4 regions of the Streptomyces sp. NPDC052236 genome follow, and region 1 is predicted to be linked to each of the others. Evidence: riboswitches for the same ligand, from Rfam matches in the RefSeq annotation. Region 1 holds a riboswitch; each other region holds the start of a gene.

Region 1 (3,200 bases):
CATACCTGAAACTGTGCTCCGGCATACGGTCGTCGAGCAGGACCGCGAACCTGTCCGCCCAGCCGACATAGGTCCCGTCGGGGCCGAGGTCTCCGACGCCCTCGGTGAAGCTGTCACCGATTGCCGCGTACGACCTGTACGACCCGAACACACCACTGCTGTCTTCTGTTCTCGAATCGTCTGCCACGAGAACTCATCATTCCCCTGCGGATGTGACCTACGCGACCGTACGGAGGGATTGACGAAGCGTGATATTTACCACCGCCCCTCGCACCGCGGAAAGCGGCGCGAGGGGAATAAAAACGTGTCGGCGCGTCAGATCGAGACGCCGTGCTGGCGCAGGTAGGCCAGCGGGTCCACGTCCGAGCCGTAGGACGGTCCGGTCCGGATCTCGAAGTGCAGGTGCGGGCCCGAGGAGTTGCCGGTGGAACCGGAGAGCCCTATCTGCTGACCGACCCGCACGCTCTCGCCCGAGGAGACGGAGAGGGAGGAGAGGTGGGCGTACTGCGAGTAGTTGCCGTCGCTGTGCTTGATGACGACCTCGTTGCCGTACGAGCCGCTCCAGCCCGCGGAGACGACGGTGCCCGGGCCGACGGCCTTGACGCTGGTGCCGGAGGAGGCGGAGAAGTCGACGCCGGTGTGGTAGCCGCTGGACCACATGGCGCCGGAGGCGCGGTAGGGCGTGGTGACGCCGGCGGACACGGGGGCGGTGAAGCCGGAGCCGCTGGACTGCGCGGCGGTGTCCGCGGAGTCACCGGACTCGTTGGACGCCGTGGACGCCCGCGGCGCAGGCTCGGGCGAGGCGGGCGATGCCTTCGCCGAGGACTGCGTCGCGGGAGCCTTCGCGGGTGCCGGAGCCTTCGCCGGTGCGGGGGCCGCCGCCTTCGACTTCGCGCCGAGGGTGAGCTTGAGGCCGGGGTGGATCAGCGCGGGGTCGTCGCCGACGACCTGGCGGTTGTCGGCGTACAGCTTCTGCCAGCCGCCCTGGACGCGGTGGTCTGCGGCGATCTTGGACAGATAGTCGCCGCCGACCACGGTGTACATGGCGGGGGCGGCCTTCTTCGCCGTCACCGGGGCCGCGGTGGCGGACCCTGCGGCTGAGGACACCGCGGTCGGGGCGGTGGAGGCAGCGGCGGGCGCGGTGTTTCCTGCCGCGTGCGCGCCGGTGGCGCCCAGCAGCGGCAGCGCGATGGCGGCGCCGCCCGTACCGGCGACGACGAATCCGCGCGTGATCGGGTTGGCCTTGGGACGGCGGTGCTTACCCTTCGCGGGCATGACAAAGTCCTCTCCGGCGCCTACGAGGTGAGCTGTCGGGTTCGGGCTGGAGCTGCCCGGCCGCGCGAATGCGCGACTTCACCCCTAGCCGGTCCGGAAATCCGGGACGGCGTTCTACCTGGGTCCCCCGCTCCTGCCACACGTCTGGTGGGTGGAATTCCGGGCGGTGGCAGGATTAGGCGGTCCGTCCGGATTGGTCGTGACCGTAAGCGAGCCGCCCGGATCGGAACAAGCCGTTCCGTTTGGCGATCAACCATTTCTGTGAATTCGCCCAGGAATTCCAGTCACCCTCCGTGGAGCAACGCTTTCCGCTTTCCGGGCGCACAAAGGAAGTTGACTCCGCCTCGCGGCCACACACCGTCACGAATGAGACGCTGCTCACGGGCCGTGCCCCATCTCCCGTGCAGATGGGGCACGTTATGCCGAAGCGGCTAATTCGGACAGCACATTCCTTATCCGGTCGAGTCGTCGGGCGAGACCCATCGGTTCAGAGTCGTCGCAGGCGGATCACGGCAGCGTCCAGATCCCCCTTGAGCCCGGTGTGCAGACCGTGGTGCATCAGCACGGACCCGCGGTGTACGGCGCCGGTGTCCAGGCACTCGTACGCCGCCGCCGGGTCGATCCCGCGCAGCCGCAGCCTGGGCGGCAGCTCGCCATAGTGCTGCGCCTGGAGCCAGGCGAGGACGACGGTCTCCGCCCCACGTACGTACTGCACGGCGCTCAGCCCGCCCTCGGGCGCCCGCAGCCGGTACAGCTCACCGCCCTGCACCACCGGCCTGATCGTCTTGTACAGCTCGACCCAGCCCCGCGCCTCGGCGAGCTCGTCCTCGCTCCACTCCGTCAGGTCGCCGCCGACCCCGAGCACTCCCGCCATCGCGCTCACAAAACGGAAACGCAGGGAGGTCGACCGGCCGTTGAGCTGGACATTGGGGCTGTCGGTCACCCAGGCGGCCATCACCCGCGCCGGGTGCAGCTGGGTGAAGCCGTGCTGGATGGCGAGCCGGTCCAGCGGATCGGTGTTGTCGGAGGTCCACACCTGGTCGGTACGGGAGAGGATGCCGAGGTCGATCCGGCCGCCGCCGCCCGAGCAGGACTCGAAGGCCACGGACGGATGCGCGGCCCGCAACCGGTCGAGCAGCGCGTACAGCGCGCGCACATGCTCGACCCACAGCTTCTGCGGGTACTCCTCGCCGGGCCAGCCCGCGTCCGTGAAGCAGCGGTTGAAGTCCCATTTGACGTAGTCGATGGGCGCACTGGAGAGCAGTTCGTCCAACTGGGTCCACAAATAGTCCTGTACATCCTCGCGCGCCAGGTTCAGTACGAGCTGATTGCGCAGCTCCGTACGCGTCCGGCCCGGGTGGTGCTGCACCCAGTCGGGATGCGCCCGGTAGAGGTCGCTGTCGGCGTTGACCATCTCCGGCTCGACCCAGATCCCGAACCGCATGCCCATCCCGTGCACGTCGTCGGCGAGCGGCTTGAGGCCGTGCGGGAAACGCTCGGGGTTGGGGGTCCAGTCGCCGAGCCCGGCGCGGTCGCTGGTGCGCTGCCCGAACCACGCGTCGTCCACCACGAACAGCTCGACGCCCATGTCCCCGGCCCGCCGGGCGAGCGCCCGCTGCTGATCCTCGGAGATGTCGAAGCCGGTGGCCTCCCAGGAGTTGTAGAGGACGGGCCGCTCGGTCGTCGCCCCGTCCGGGACGACATGGGCCAGCTGCCAGGCGTGCCACGCCCGGCTGGCCCCGCCGAACCCTCCCTCGCTCCACAGCCCGGCGAAGACCGGTGAGGTGTACGACTCGCCGGGCGCGAGCCGCAGCAGCCCGGAGTCGTCGTAGCCCGCGCCGCCGGTGATCTGCACCAGGCCGTCGGGGAGCTGCTGTACGCAGATCCGCCAGGACCCGGACCAGGCCAGGGCGCAGCCGTACACC
Region 2 (3,200 bases), on a different contig from region 1:
CGCACGCCGACCATCCCGGTGTCCGTGTCTCCCTGGAGGTCCCGGTCTCCCGGCTGCCCAAGGCGCTGGGCCTGCTCGCCGAGGCGCTGCGCGCCCCCGCCTTCGCCGACAGCGAGATCGAGCGGCTCGTACGCAACCGGCTGGACGAGATCCCGCACGAGACGGCCAATCCGGCCCGCCGCGCCGCCAAGGAGCTCTCCAAGCAGCTCTTCCCGGCCTCGCTGCGCATGTCGCGCCCCCGCCAGGGCACCGAGGAGACCGTGGCCCGGATCGACGCCGGAGGCGTACGTGCCTTCTACGAGGCGCATGTCCGGCCCGCCACCGCCACCGCGGTGATCGTCGGCGACCTCACCGGTGTCGATGTGGACGCCGTGCTCGCCGAGACCCTCGGCACCTGGACCGGCGACAGTGCCGAGCCCCGCCCCGTACCGCCGATCACCGCGGACGACACCGGCCGGGTGGTGATCGTGGACCGCCCCGGCGCCGTCCAGACGCAGCTGCTGATCGGCCGCATCGGCCCGGACCGGCACGACCGCGTCTGGCCCGCCCAGGTCCTCGGCGCGTACTGCCTGGGGGGCACCCTGACCTCCCGGCTCGACCGGGTGCTGCGTGAGGAGAAGGGCTACACCTACGGCGTACGGGCCTTCGGCCAGGTGCTGCGCTCGGCACCGGACGGGTCGGGCGCCTCGATGCTCGCCATCAGCGGCTCGGTGGACACCCCGAACACCGGCCCGGCGCTGGACGACCTCTGGAAGGTGCTGCGCACGCTGGCGGCCGAGGGGCTGACCGACGCCGAGCGCGATGTCGCCGTACAGAACCTGGTGGGCGTGGCCCCGCTGAAGTACGAGACCGCGGCGTCCGTCGCGGGCACGCTGGCCGACCAGGTCGAGCAGTATCTTCCGGACGACTACCAGGCGCAGTTGTACGTACGGCTGGCGGAGACCGGCACCGTGGAGGCGACGGCCGCCGCCGTCAGCGGCTTCCCGGTGGACCGGCTGGTCACGGTCCTCGTCGGCGACGCCGCGAAGATCGAGGAGCCGGTCAGGGCGCTCGGAATCGGTGAAGTGACTGTTGTCACAGGCTGATTGAGCCGAGCCGGCAAAGAGCGCGAAGCAGGCAACGAGCGTGCGAAGCAGGCAACGAGCGTGCGAAGCAGGCAAGGAGAACCCCGGTGGCGCACCAGCCACCGGGGTTCTCCTTATGTCCCTTTTCTTGGGGAGGTTGCCCGTCTGTCCTGTGGCATGCGCTACAAAATCGACTCTCTGCTTGGTGATTGAAAGTTGATCCGCCTAGCGTCAGTCCGGCTGTTCGCCAGTATCCCGCCGCAGCCCGCGGCATCGAACAGCCATCGCCGAGTCCCCGTCAGGCGCGAGCCTGGGGAGCCGGGGACCCACATCGTGTCCCTGGGGTGAATCGGGCGCCTTCGCACCAGTGCGGAGGGGCTCGTAGGAGACCTTCCTGCTCCGAACCCGTCAGCTAACCCGGTAGGCGAGAAGGAAGGAAAGGACCAGCCACTTCATGGCGTTCACCCGTGCCCCCGGGAAGCACCGTGCCGCGAGCCGCCTGACGCGCAGGCGCGCGAGCATGGCAGGCGCCGCGGCCTTCGCCACCACCGGCGTGATCGGAACCCTCGCTTCTCCGGCGCTCGCCGCCGACACCGGCGCCTCCGGCGTCGCGAACACCGGCCTGACCCAGTTGGCGGCCGCCGACTCCCTGGCCGACACCCTCGCCGACCAGGCCGCGGCCCAGGAGCAGGAGGCCGAAGAGGCAGTCGCCAAGGCGAAGGCCCAGGCGAAGGCCGAGGCCGAGGCGAAGCGCAGGGCCGAGGCCCGTGCGCAGGAGATCCGCGAGGAGCGCGAAGACAAGGAGCGCGCCGCCCGCGCCGCCGAGCGTGAGCGGCTGAACGCCTTCCAGCTGCCCGTCGCCGGTTCGTACGTCTCCACCGGCTACCAGACCGGCGGCTCGCAGTGGTCCTCCGGCAGCCACTCCGGCGTCGACTTCCACGCCGCTTCCGGCACATCGGTCGTGGCCGTCGGCTCCGGCACGGTCGTCGAGGCCGGGTGGGGCGGCGCGTACGGCAACAACATCGTGATCAAGATGAACGACGGCTCGTACACCCAGTACGGCCACCTCTCGTCCATCGGCGTCTCGGTCGGCCAGCGGGTCATGCCGGGGCAGCAGATAGGCCTCTCCGGCTCGACCGGCAACTCCAGCGGGCCGCATCTCCACTTCGAGGCCCGCACCACCGCCGAGTACGGCTCCGACATCAACCCGGTCGCGTACCTGCGCGCGCACGGCGTCAGCGTCTGAGCTCCGTACCTCCCTGAGCTCCGTACCTCTCTGAGCTCTTACTCCGTACTGCCCCGAAGGTCCCGGCACGCCGCCGGGGCCTTCGGCGTTTGCCGCCCCGGGGACGCGGCGCCGGCGGGGCTCTGGCCAAAAGCTATCCATGGATTCCTGGTTGTCATCGGAAAATCGTGTCCATTGCAATAGAGTCACCCAACAGGCGTCAATCGGCTGCGTTTCGCGCGGATTAAAGCGGAGGTTCGGTCATGCGCATTCCCGCGCACTCGGTATGCACGGCGATCCGCGACGACATCGTCTCCGGTGTATTCGTCCGCGGCAGCCGGCTCACCGAAGAGCAGCTGGCGCGCCGCTACGGCGTCTCCCGGGTCCCGGTGCGTGAGGCGCTGCGCACCCTGGAGTCGGAGGGCTTCGTCATCACCCGCCGCCACGCCGGCGCGTGCGTCGCCGAGCCCAGCGAGCAGGAGGCCGCCGACCTGCTGGAGATCCGGATGCTGCTGGAGCCGATGGGAGCGGCGCGCGCCGCCCAGCGGCGTACCGAAGCGCATCTCAAAGTCCTGCGTGGCCTGGTCAGACTGGGTCAGGAACGGGCCCGCCGCGGCCAGGGCGAGGACCTGCGCTCACTGGGCAGCTGGTTCCACGAGACGCTCGCCCAGGCGTCGGGATCCCCCGGGCTCATCGCGCTGCTCACCCAGCTGCGCCACAAGATCGCCTGGATGTACGCCATCGAGCAGCCCGCCAAGCCGGTCGAGTCCTGGGCCGAGCACGGCGCGATCGTGGACGCGGTGGCACGCGGCGACGTGGAGCGGGCGCGGTCGCTGACGGCGCTGCACAGCGAGCGGGCCGCTGCCGCGCACCGGCTGCGCGGCCTCGAACGGGTGAGGACTTCGCAACAT
Region 3 (3,200 bases), on a different contig from region 1:
CCGCGCGCGCTCTCCTCGATGCGGGCGCGCACGGTGGCACGCGACTTCGCCCGGCGCACACACGGACGGGCCGCGGCGCACACCGTGTCGGAGTACGAGGCGTACGCGACGTCCCTGGCGTTTCTGCGCCGAAGGGCCCACCGCGGCGCGGCGGGCCCTGACTTCGTGGAGCGCGAGCAGGAGCTGCTGCACCATCTGTGGCAGCGCAAGCACGTGGCCGGTCCCGCGCTGACGTACGCGGCACGGGCGACGGGCCGGGTGCGGACACCGCCGCCGTACCGGGACTACAGCGGGCCCAACCCGTACCGGCACTAGGGACGAGGGACCGACTCAGATCGTCAGGCCCTTGCCCCGCAGCCAGGCCATCGGGTCGATGGGCGAGCCGCCCGCCGTGAACACCTCAAGGTGCAAATGCGCGCCGGTGACATTGCCGGTCGCGCCGACGCGGCCGATCGTCTGGCCCGTCGCCACCTTCTGCCCAACGCTGACCGACATGGACGACTGGTGGGCGTACCAGACCTCCGTACCGTCCTCCAGCTCCAGGATCGTGCGGTAGCCGTACGATCCGGACCAGCCCGCCTCCTTGACCGTGCCGCTGTGCACCGCCTTGACCGGCGTGCCCGTGGGCGCGGCGAAGTCCAGGCCGGTGTGGTAGCCCGACGACCACAGGGAGCCGGCCTGGCCGTACGTGGACGTGATCGTGTACGAGGAGGTGGGGAGCGCGTAGCTCGTGGCGAGCTTGGCGAGCCGGTCGGCCTCCGCCTTGGCCGCGCGCGCGTCGGCCGCCTTCCGGTCGGCCTCGGCCTGCGCCTCCGCCGTGGTCAGCTGCTTCGTCGCCTCCGCGGCTGCCTTCTCCGCGGCGAGCCTCTCGGCGTCCGCCCTGGCCTCGGCGTCCGCCACGGCCTGCTGCTGTTCGACCTGCTGGAGGATCCGGGCGCGCAGTGCCTCGCCCGCGCCGGCCGCGCTCTGCGTGGCGTTCCCGGCTCCCTCCCCGGTGAAGCTCGCCGGCGTGACCGCCGTGACGTCCCCCGTGTCGGAGGAGTCGTCCGCGTCGTCGGAGCCGTCGGACAGCCAGGCGCCCACGCCCGGCAGGGACTCGGCGTCGGGCAGGCTGTCCACTACCGAGTCGGGAAGCGATATGGAGACCGCCGGCTTCTCCTGCGCGGTGGCGATGCCGCCCGCGCCGACCGCCGCGATCACGCCGACGCCGAGCACCGTGGAGCTACGGGCGAGTCCGCCGCGCTGCTTCATGACACGGTGCCGGCCACGTACCGGAAGGACGGAGTCCTTGGTGGGGTTCCATTCCTCCCAGCCCCGCTCCGCCCCCTCGTTACCGAAGAATTCAGATGGAGAAGGTGCTACGGGGGCAGGGGTATTGGACGCCACGGAGGCGTACTCCTTTCCTTCCTTCTCGCCTACCGGGTTAGCTGACGGGTTCGGAGCAGGAAGGTCTCCTACGGGTGCCTCCGCCGCGAAAAGAGCGGCAAAGGATGCCCGATTCACCCCAATTGGTGGTTCCCCGGTTTCCTTGCGAAATTCGGCGCACGCGCACGGTGCCGTCTCTGGCGACGACTGGGACGACCGCGCTGCGTTATCGAACGTTAATAGACACCAGGGCCGGATACCAAGCGGTTCTGGGTATTCATTAAGAACGCCGGCCGGGACTTACCAGGACACAAGCTGCCTGAATGGGGCGACTTGATCGTCCATCAGGCCGCGTCACACCACCCCGCCAGCTTGACGGTATGTCACATGCTATGCGGAGGGATGTCATTCGACTACGCAGGGTGCCGACCGTCCCCGGGGCGGCGGACCGCCAGCAGCGCCAGGTCGTCGCTCAAGCCGCCGCCTGTATGCAGTCGTACGTCCGCGGTCAGCGCGTCCAGCAGCTCCTCCGGCCCCGGGAAGACCCGGCCGCGGAGCCGCTCGCGGGGATCGTAGAAGACACCGTGCGCGTCGCGCGCCTCCGACAGCCCGTCCGTGTAGAGGAGCAGCGTGCCCCCGGCGGGGAGCGGATGCTCGTCGGCCCGGTCCGGCCCGCTGCCCAGCTCGCCCATCCCCAGCGGCAGCGCGTGCTCGCTCGGCTCCAGGACCTCCAGACCGCCGTCGGCGTACAGCATCAGCGGCTCCGGATGGCCCCGGTTCACCACCCGTACCCCGCCCCGCCCGCGCGGGATCTCGGCGAGTACAGCCGTGGTGAACCCCTCGACGACGTCCAGCCCGTCGCGCCGCGTCCCCTCCCGCGCGAGCGCGCGCTCCAGGCGCTGGGCGACGGCCTCGATCGAGCCCTCGTGCTCGGCGGCCTCGCGGAAGGCGCCGATGACGACGGCCACGGCCTCGACCGCGTCGAGCCCCTTGCCCCGGACGTCGCCCACGACCAGGCGTACGCCGTACGGAGTGTCCTGTACGGCGTAGAGGTCGCCGCCGATGGACGCGCCCGCCTGCGCCGCCTCGTACCGCGCCGCGACGCGCAGCCCGCCGATGCGTTCGGCGGGGGTGGGCAGCACGGCGCGCTGCGCTGTCTCGGCGATGACCCGGGCCGAGGCCAGCCGCTCGCCACCACGCCGTACGACCCGGTTGATGAGCAGCGCGAGCCCGGAGACGGTGATCAAGGTGAACATCTCGGTGTACGCCGTGACCTCCGACACGGTCTCGTTGTAGAGGCGCAGGCTGACCATGGCCACGGTGGCGACGAGGCCGGTCAGCAGCGTGGTGAGCCAGGAGAAGAAGGGCGCGGCAATCAGCGGGGCAGCAGCGAAGAGCGGCACCGCCGTGAATCGGGGTGGCGTCGCGAGGTCGAAGGCGAGCCCGCCGGTGATCATGAGTGTGGGCAGCGCACGGATGAAGCGGCGAGCGCCGACAACCCCGGTACCGATGCCGTGCCGCCTTGGGTGCCCCACCTCTGATCTCCTGACCGGTCCGCCCTTGTCAGGTCTCAGGCTGGCCGCAGCCGCGCCGGGCAGCCAATCGCCGTCGGCCAACCGGGCGCACGCCATACGCGCATAGGACATGCGCGCATACGACAGTGGCCCGGCACTCTTTCGAGTGCCGGGCCACTGTCTTCTAGTAGCGGGGGCAGGATTTGAACCTACGACCTCTGGGTTATGAGCCCAGCGAGCTACCGAGCTGCTCCACCCCGCGCCGCTGAACACAACTCTACGCCATCCGGAGCACGGTCGACGCCACCCCGGCGGGAGGGC
Region 4 (3,200 bases), on a different contig from region 1:
GCGCCGCTCGCCCGGTTGGAGGGGCAGACGGCGCTCGCCACACTGCTCCGCAGGATGCCCGACTTGCGACTTGCGGGTGATCCGGACGATTTGCGGTGGCGTGGGGGACTTATCATGCGTGGTTTGCGCACTCTGCCCGTTGAGTTCACCGCCCCATAGAGCTGACGATCAGTCAATGTTGTGACTTTCACGTGATCTCCCCTGCATCGACTTGTGACCCACGTTCGATTACGGATACGTTCACCGGCGTCTCAGCAGTCACGCGAAAGGCAACCGCATGCGCTCCCCGAACGGCCGTCACCGGCGACCCCGTCAGGCTCCGGCAATCGTCGTCGCGGCGGGGGTGACGGGATCGGCCATCGCCATCCCGCTCCTCGGCGCCGGATCGGCGTCCGCCGCCGAATCCGCCACCTGGGACCGCGTCGCGGCGTGCGAGACCGGCGGCATGTGGAGTGCCGACCTCGGCAACGGCAACTACGGCGGGCTGCAGATGACGCTGCAGACCTGGCAGCAGTACGGCGGTACGGAGTACGCGCGCAGCGCCGACCTCGCGAGCCGCTCCGAGCAGATCGCGATAGCCGAGAAGGTCCTCGCCGCGAAGGGGCCCTCGGCGTGGGCGGACTGCGCCGCCATCGCGGGGCTGACGACCGGCGGCACGGCGGCGGGCGTCGACCCCGGTGCCGCGCCCGCGCCCGCCCCCTTGTCGTCGCTGCTGCCGACCGCTCCCGAGGAAGCGGCCACGCCCGCGGACCCGGCCGAGCCGGTGGCACCTGTGGAGCCGACCGGGAAGACGACTCCGGACGCGCCCGCGGCCACGACGCAGGAGTCCGGTACCCCGACAGGCGACGCCGAGACCGGCAAGCACCGCGGAACCCCGGAGCAGACGACCGAGCCGGGCAATACAGACGGAGACCGCGAAGTGGGCCGTCACTCCTCGCGAGGTGACGCCGCGGCACGCGAGGGCGTCGCCGACGCGACCAAGCCCGCGGAGACCCGCTCCGCCGACGTCTCGCCCGGCGTGTACACCGTCCGCCCCGGCGACAGTCTGTGGGCCATCGCCGACGCCCAGGAGCTCCCCGGCGGCTGGACCGCGGTCTTCGAGGCGAACCGCGAGACTCTCGGTGACGATCCCGACCTCATCCGCCCTGGCCAGAGCCTGGATCTAGACCTGAAGTAGCGGCGATTCGGGGGCCTTTGTCCAAGTCTGCGCAAGTGAGACAAGGGTCTCTTTACCTCAATCGGCACATCTCGCAGCCCAAATCCGGCCGTTCCGCGCTCCACCTGCGGAAAGAGGAACCACCGGAGTGTCAAGTTGGGCGTTTTCTCCCCGATGTTCAGCTTTGAACATCGGGGAGAGGTGTGATTACCGTCTGAACCGCTCACCACCGTGGGCACCACTGGCCGTCACGCCGAATCCTGCCGGCGGTCGGGGGGAGTAGTCGTCGCGTAGAGCGCCGAAGGCAGGAGCGGGGGAACCAAGGTAAGCGCCGGGCCCGGCCGTTGAGAGCAGTACGCAACGGACGTGGAACGGCTAGGGGTGAAATCGCGCGCCAGTCGCGTGGACGGGCACTCACTTGGCCCGAACCCGACAGCTCACCTCGTAGGCGTCGGTGAGGAGAATCTCCATGCTGTTTTCCAGCAAGGGCAAGCACCGCCGCCCGAGCAAAGCCACCCGTATCGTCACATTCGCCGGGATCACCGGTGTCGCCGTCGCCGCCCCGCTGCTGGGCGCCACCTCAGCATCCGCCGCGACAGGTGCCGAGTGGGACAAGGTCGCCCAGTGCGAGTCCGGCGGCAACTGGTCGATCAACACGGGCAACGGCTACTACGGCGGCCTTCAGTTCTCGTCGTCCACCTGGGCCGGGTACGGCGGCACCCAGTACGCCTCCACCGCCGACAAGGCGTCGAAGTCCCAGCAGATAGCCATCGCCGAGAAGGTCCTGGCCGGCCAGGGCAAGGGTGCCTGGCCGAACTGCGGCGTGGGCCTGTCCAACGCCTCGTACAACGGCGGCTCCGCCGACTCGGGCACCACGCAGCAGGCGCAGCCCAAGCAGCAGGCACAGCCCAAGCAGCAGGCACAGCCCAAGCAGCAGACGCAGCCCAAGCAGCAGCGCGCCGAGGCGCCCACCACGCGCTCCGAGCGCGCCGAGGCCCCGGCCGCGCCGAAGTCCTTCGAGAAGGGCGACGGCGAGTACAAGGTCAAGTCGGGCGACACCCTCTCCAAGATCGCTGAGGCCGAGAAGGTCAAGGGCGGCTGGGCGAAGCTGTTCGACCTCAACAAGGACATCGTCAGCGACGCCGACGTGATCTTCCCGGGCCAGCAGCTCCACCTCGGCTGAGCCTTCCCGGGCACCGAACCACCCCGGTCCGGCGCGACTTTCCCCGTGCGCGCCGGGCCGGGGTTCTCTGTGCAGGCGGCAGTCAGACGCATTTTTGTCCCAGCGGGCGGGCGTCGTCGGGCCGGAGCCCCCCAGCCGGTTAGGCTCGTGCCGCAAGGCAGAAGCGCAGATACAGATACTGCGCTTTAAGCGTCACATCACCAGAAGGAGATGCTCGTGCCGTCCATCGACGTCGTCGTAGCCCGGGAAATCCTGGACTCCCGAGGCAACCCCACGGTCGAGGTCGAGGTTGGCCTCGACGACGGCAGCACGGGTCGTGCTGCTGTCCCGTCCGGCGCCTCCACCGGTGCGTTCGAAGCCCTTGAGCTCCGCGACGGTGACCCCAACCGCTACCAGGGCAAGGGTGTCGAGAAGGCCGTCCTCGCCGTCATCGAGCAGATCGGCCCGGAGCTCGTCGGCTACGACGCCACCGAGCAGCGCCTGATCGACCAGGCGATGTTCGACCTCGACGCCACCCCGGACAAGTCCTCGCTCGGCGCCAACGCGATCCTCGGTGTCTCCCTCGCCGTGGCGCACGCCGCCTCCGAGGCCTCGGACCTGCCGCTCTTCCGCTACTTGGGCGGACCGAACGCGCACCTGCTGCCCGTTCCGATGATGAACATCCTGAACGGCGGCTCGCACGCCGACTCCAACGTGGACATTCAGGAGTTCATGATCGCGCCGATCGGTGCGGAGTCCTTCTCCGAGGCCCTGCGCTGGGGTGCCGAGGTCTACCACACCCTCAAGTCCGTCCTGAAGGCCAAGGGCCTGTCCACCGGCCTCGGCGACGAGGGCGGCTTCGCGCCGAACCTCGACTCGAAC

The links. Region 1 has a riboswitch for cyclic di-AMP ahead of ACIHCQ_RS41975 (peptidoglycan DD-metalloendopeptidase family protein). Riboswitches for the same ligand answer to the same signal wherever they lie in the genome.
Region 2: linked by a shared signal. The riboswitch ahead of ACIHCQ_RS13255 (M23 family metallopeptidase) and the one ahead of ACIHCQ_RS41975 (peptidoglycan DD-metalloendopeptidase family protein) in region 1 are both predicted to bind cyclic di-AMP.
Region 3: linked by a shared signal. The riboswitch ahead of ACIHCQ_RS42510 (M23 family metallopeptidase) and the one ahead of ACIHCQ_RS41975 (peptidoglycan DD-metalloendopeptidase family protein) in region 1 are both predicted to bind cyclic di-AMP.
Region 4: linked by a shared signal. The riboswitch ahead of ACIHCQ_RS20060 (transglycosylase family protein) and the one ahead of ACIHCQ_RS41975 (peptidoglycan DD-metalloendopeptidase family protein) in region 1 are both predicted to bind cyclic di-AMP.

The regions. Positions count from the first base shown of each region.
Region 1 is NZ_JBIUBL010000046.1:34,643-37,842, forward strand. Features, by position in the region: gene ACIHCQ_RS41970 (SGNH/GDSL hydrolase family protein) at 1-187, opposite strand, end outside; gene ACIHCQ_RS41975 (peptidoglycan DD-metalloendopeptidase family protein) at 316-1,275, opposite strand; cyclic di-AMP (ydaO/yuaA leader) riboswitch at 1,280-1,451, opposite strand; gene ACIHCQ_RS41980 (alpha-galactosidase) at 1,763-3,200, opposite strand, start outside.
Region 2 is NZ_JBIUBL010000006.1:222,130-225,329, reverse strand. Features, by position in the region: gene ACIHCQ_RS13260 (M16 family metallopeptidase) at 1-1,085, shown strand, start outside; cyclic di-AMP (ydaO/yuaA leader) riboswitch at 1,340-1,506, shown strand; gene ACIHCQ_RS13255 (M23 family metallopeptidase) at 1,519-2,310, shown strand; gene ACIHCQ_RS13250 (GntR family transcriptional regulator) at 2,553-3,200, shown strand, end outside.
Region 3 is NZ_JBIUBL010000049.1:25,962-29,161, forward strand. Features, by position in the region: gene ACIHCQ_RS42505 (PrsW family intramembrane metalloprotease) at 1-315, shown strand, start outside; gene ACIHCQ_RS42510 (M23 family metallopeptidase) at 331-1,386, opposite strand; cyclic di-AMP (ydaO/yuaA leader) riboswitch at 1,398-1,553, opposite strand; gene ACIHCQ_RS42515 (PP2C family protein-serine/threonine phosphatase) at 1,779-2,900, opposite strand; tRNA gene ACIHCQ_RS42520 (tRNA-Met) at 3,068-3,141, opposite strand.
Region 4 is NZ_JBIUBL010000011.1:141,366-144,565, forward strand. Features, by position in the region: gene ACIHCQ_RS20050 (cytochrome P450) at 1-159, shown strand, start outside; gene ACIHCQ_RS20055 (transglycosylase family protein) at 278-1,177, shown strand; cyclic di-AMP (ydaO/yuaA leader) riboswitch at 1,443-1,622, shown strand; gene ACIHCQ_RS20060 (transglycosylase family protein) at 1,626-2,339, shown strand; gene eno (phosphopyruvate hydratase) at 2,556-3,200, shown strand, end outside.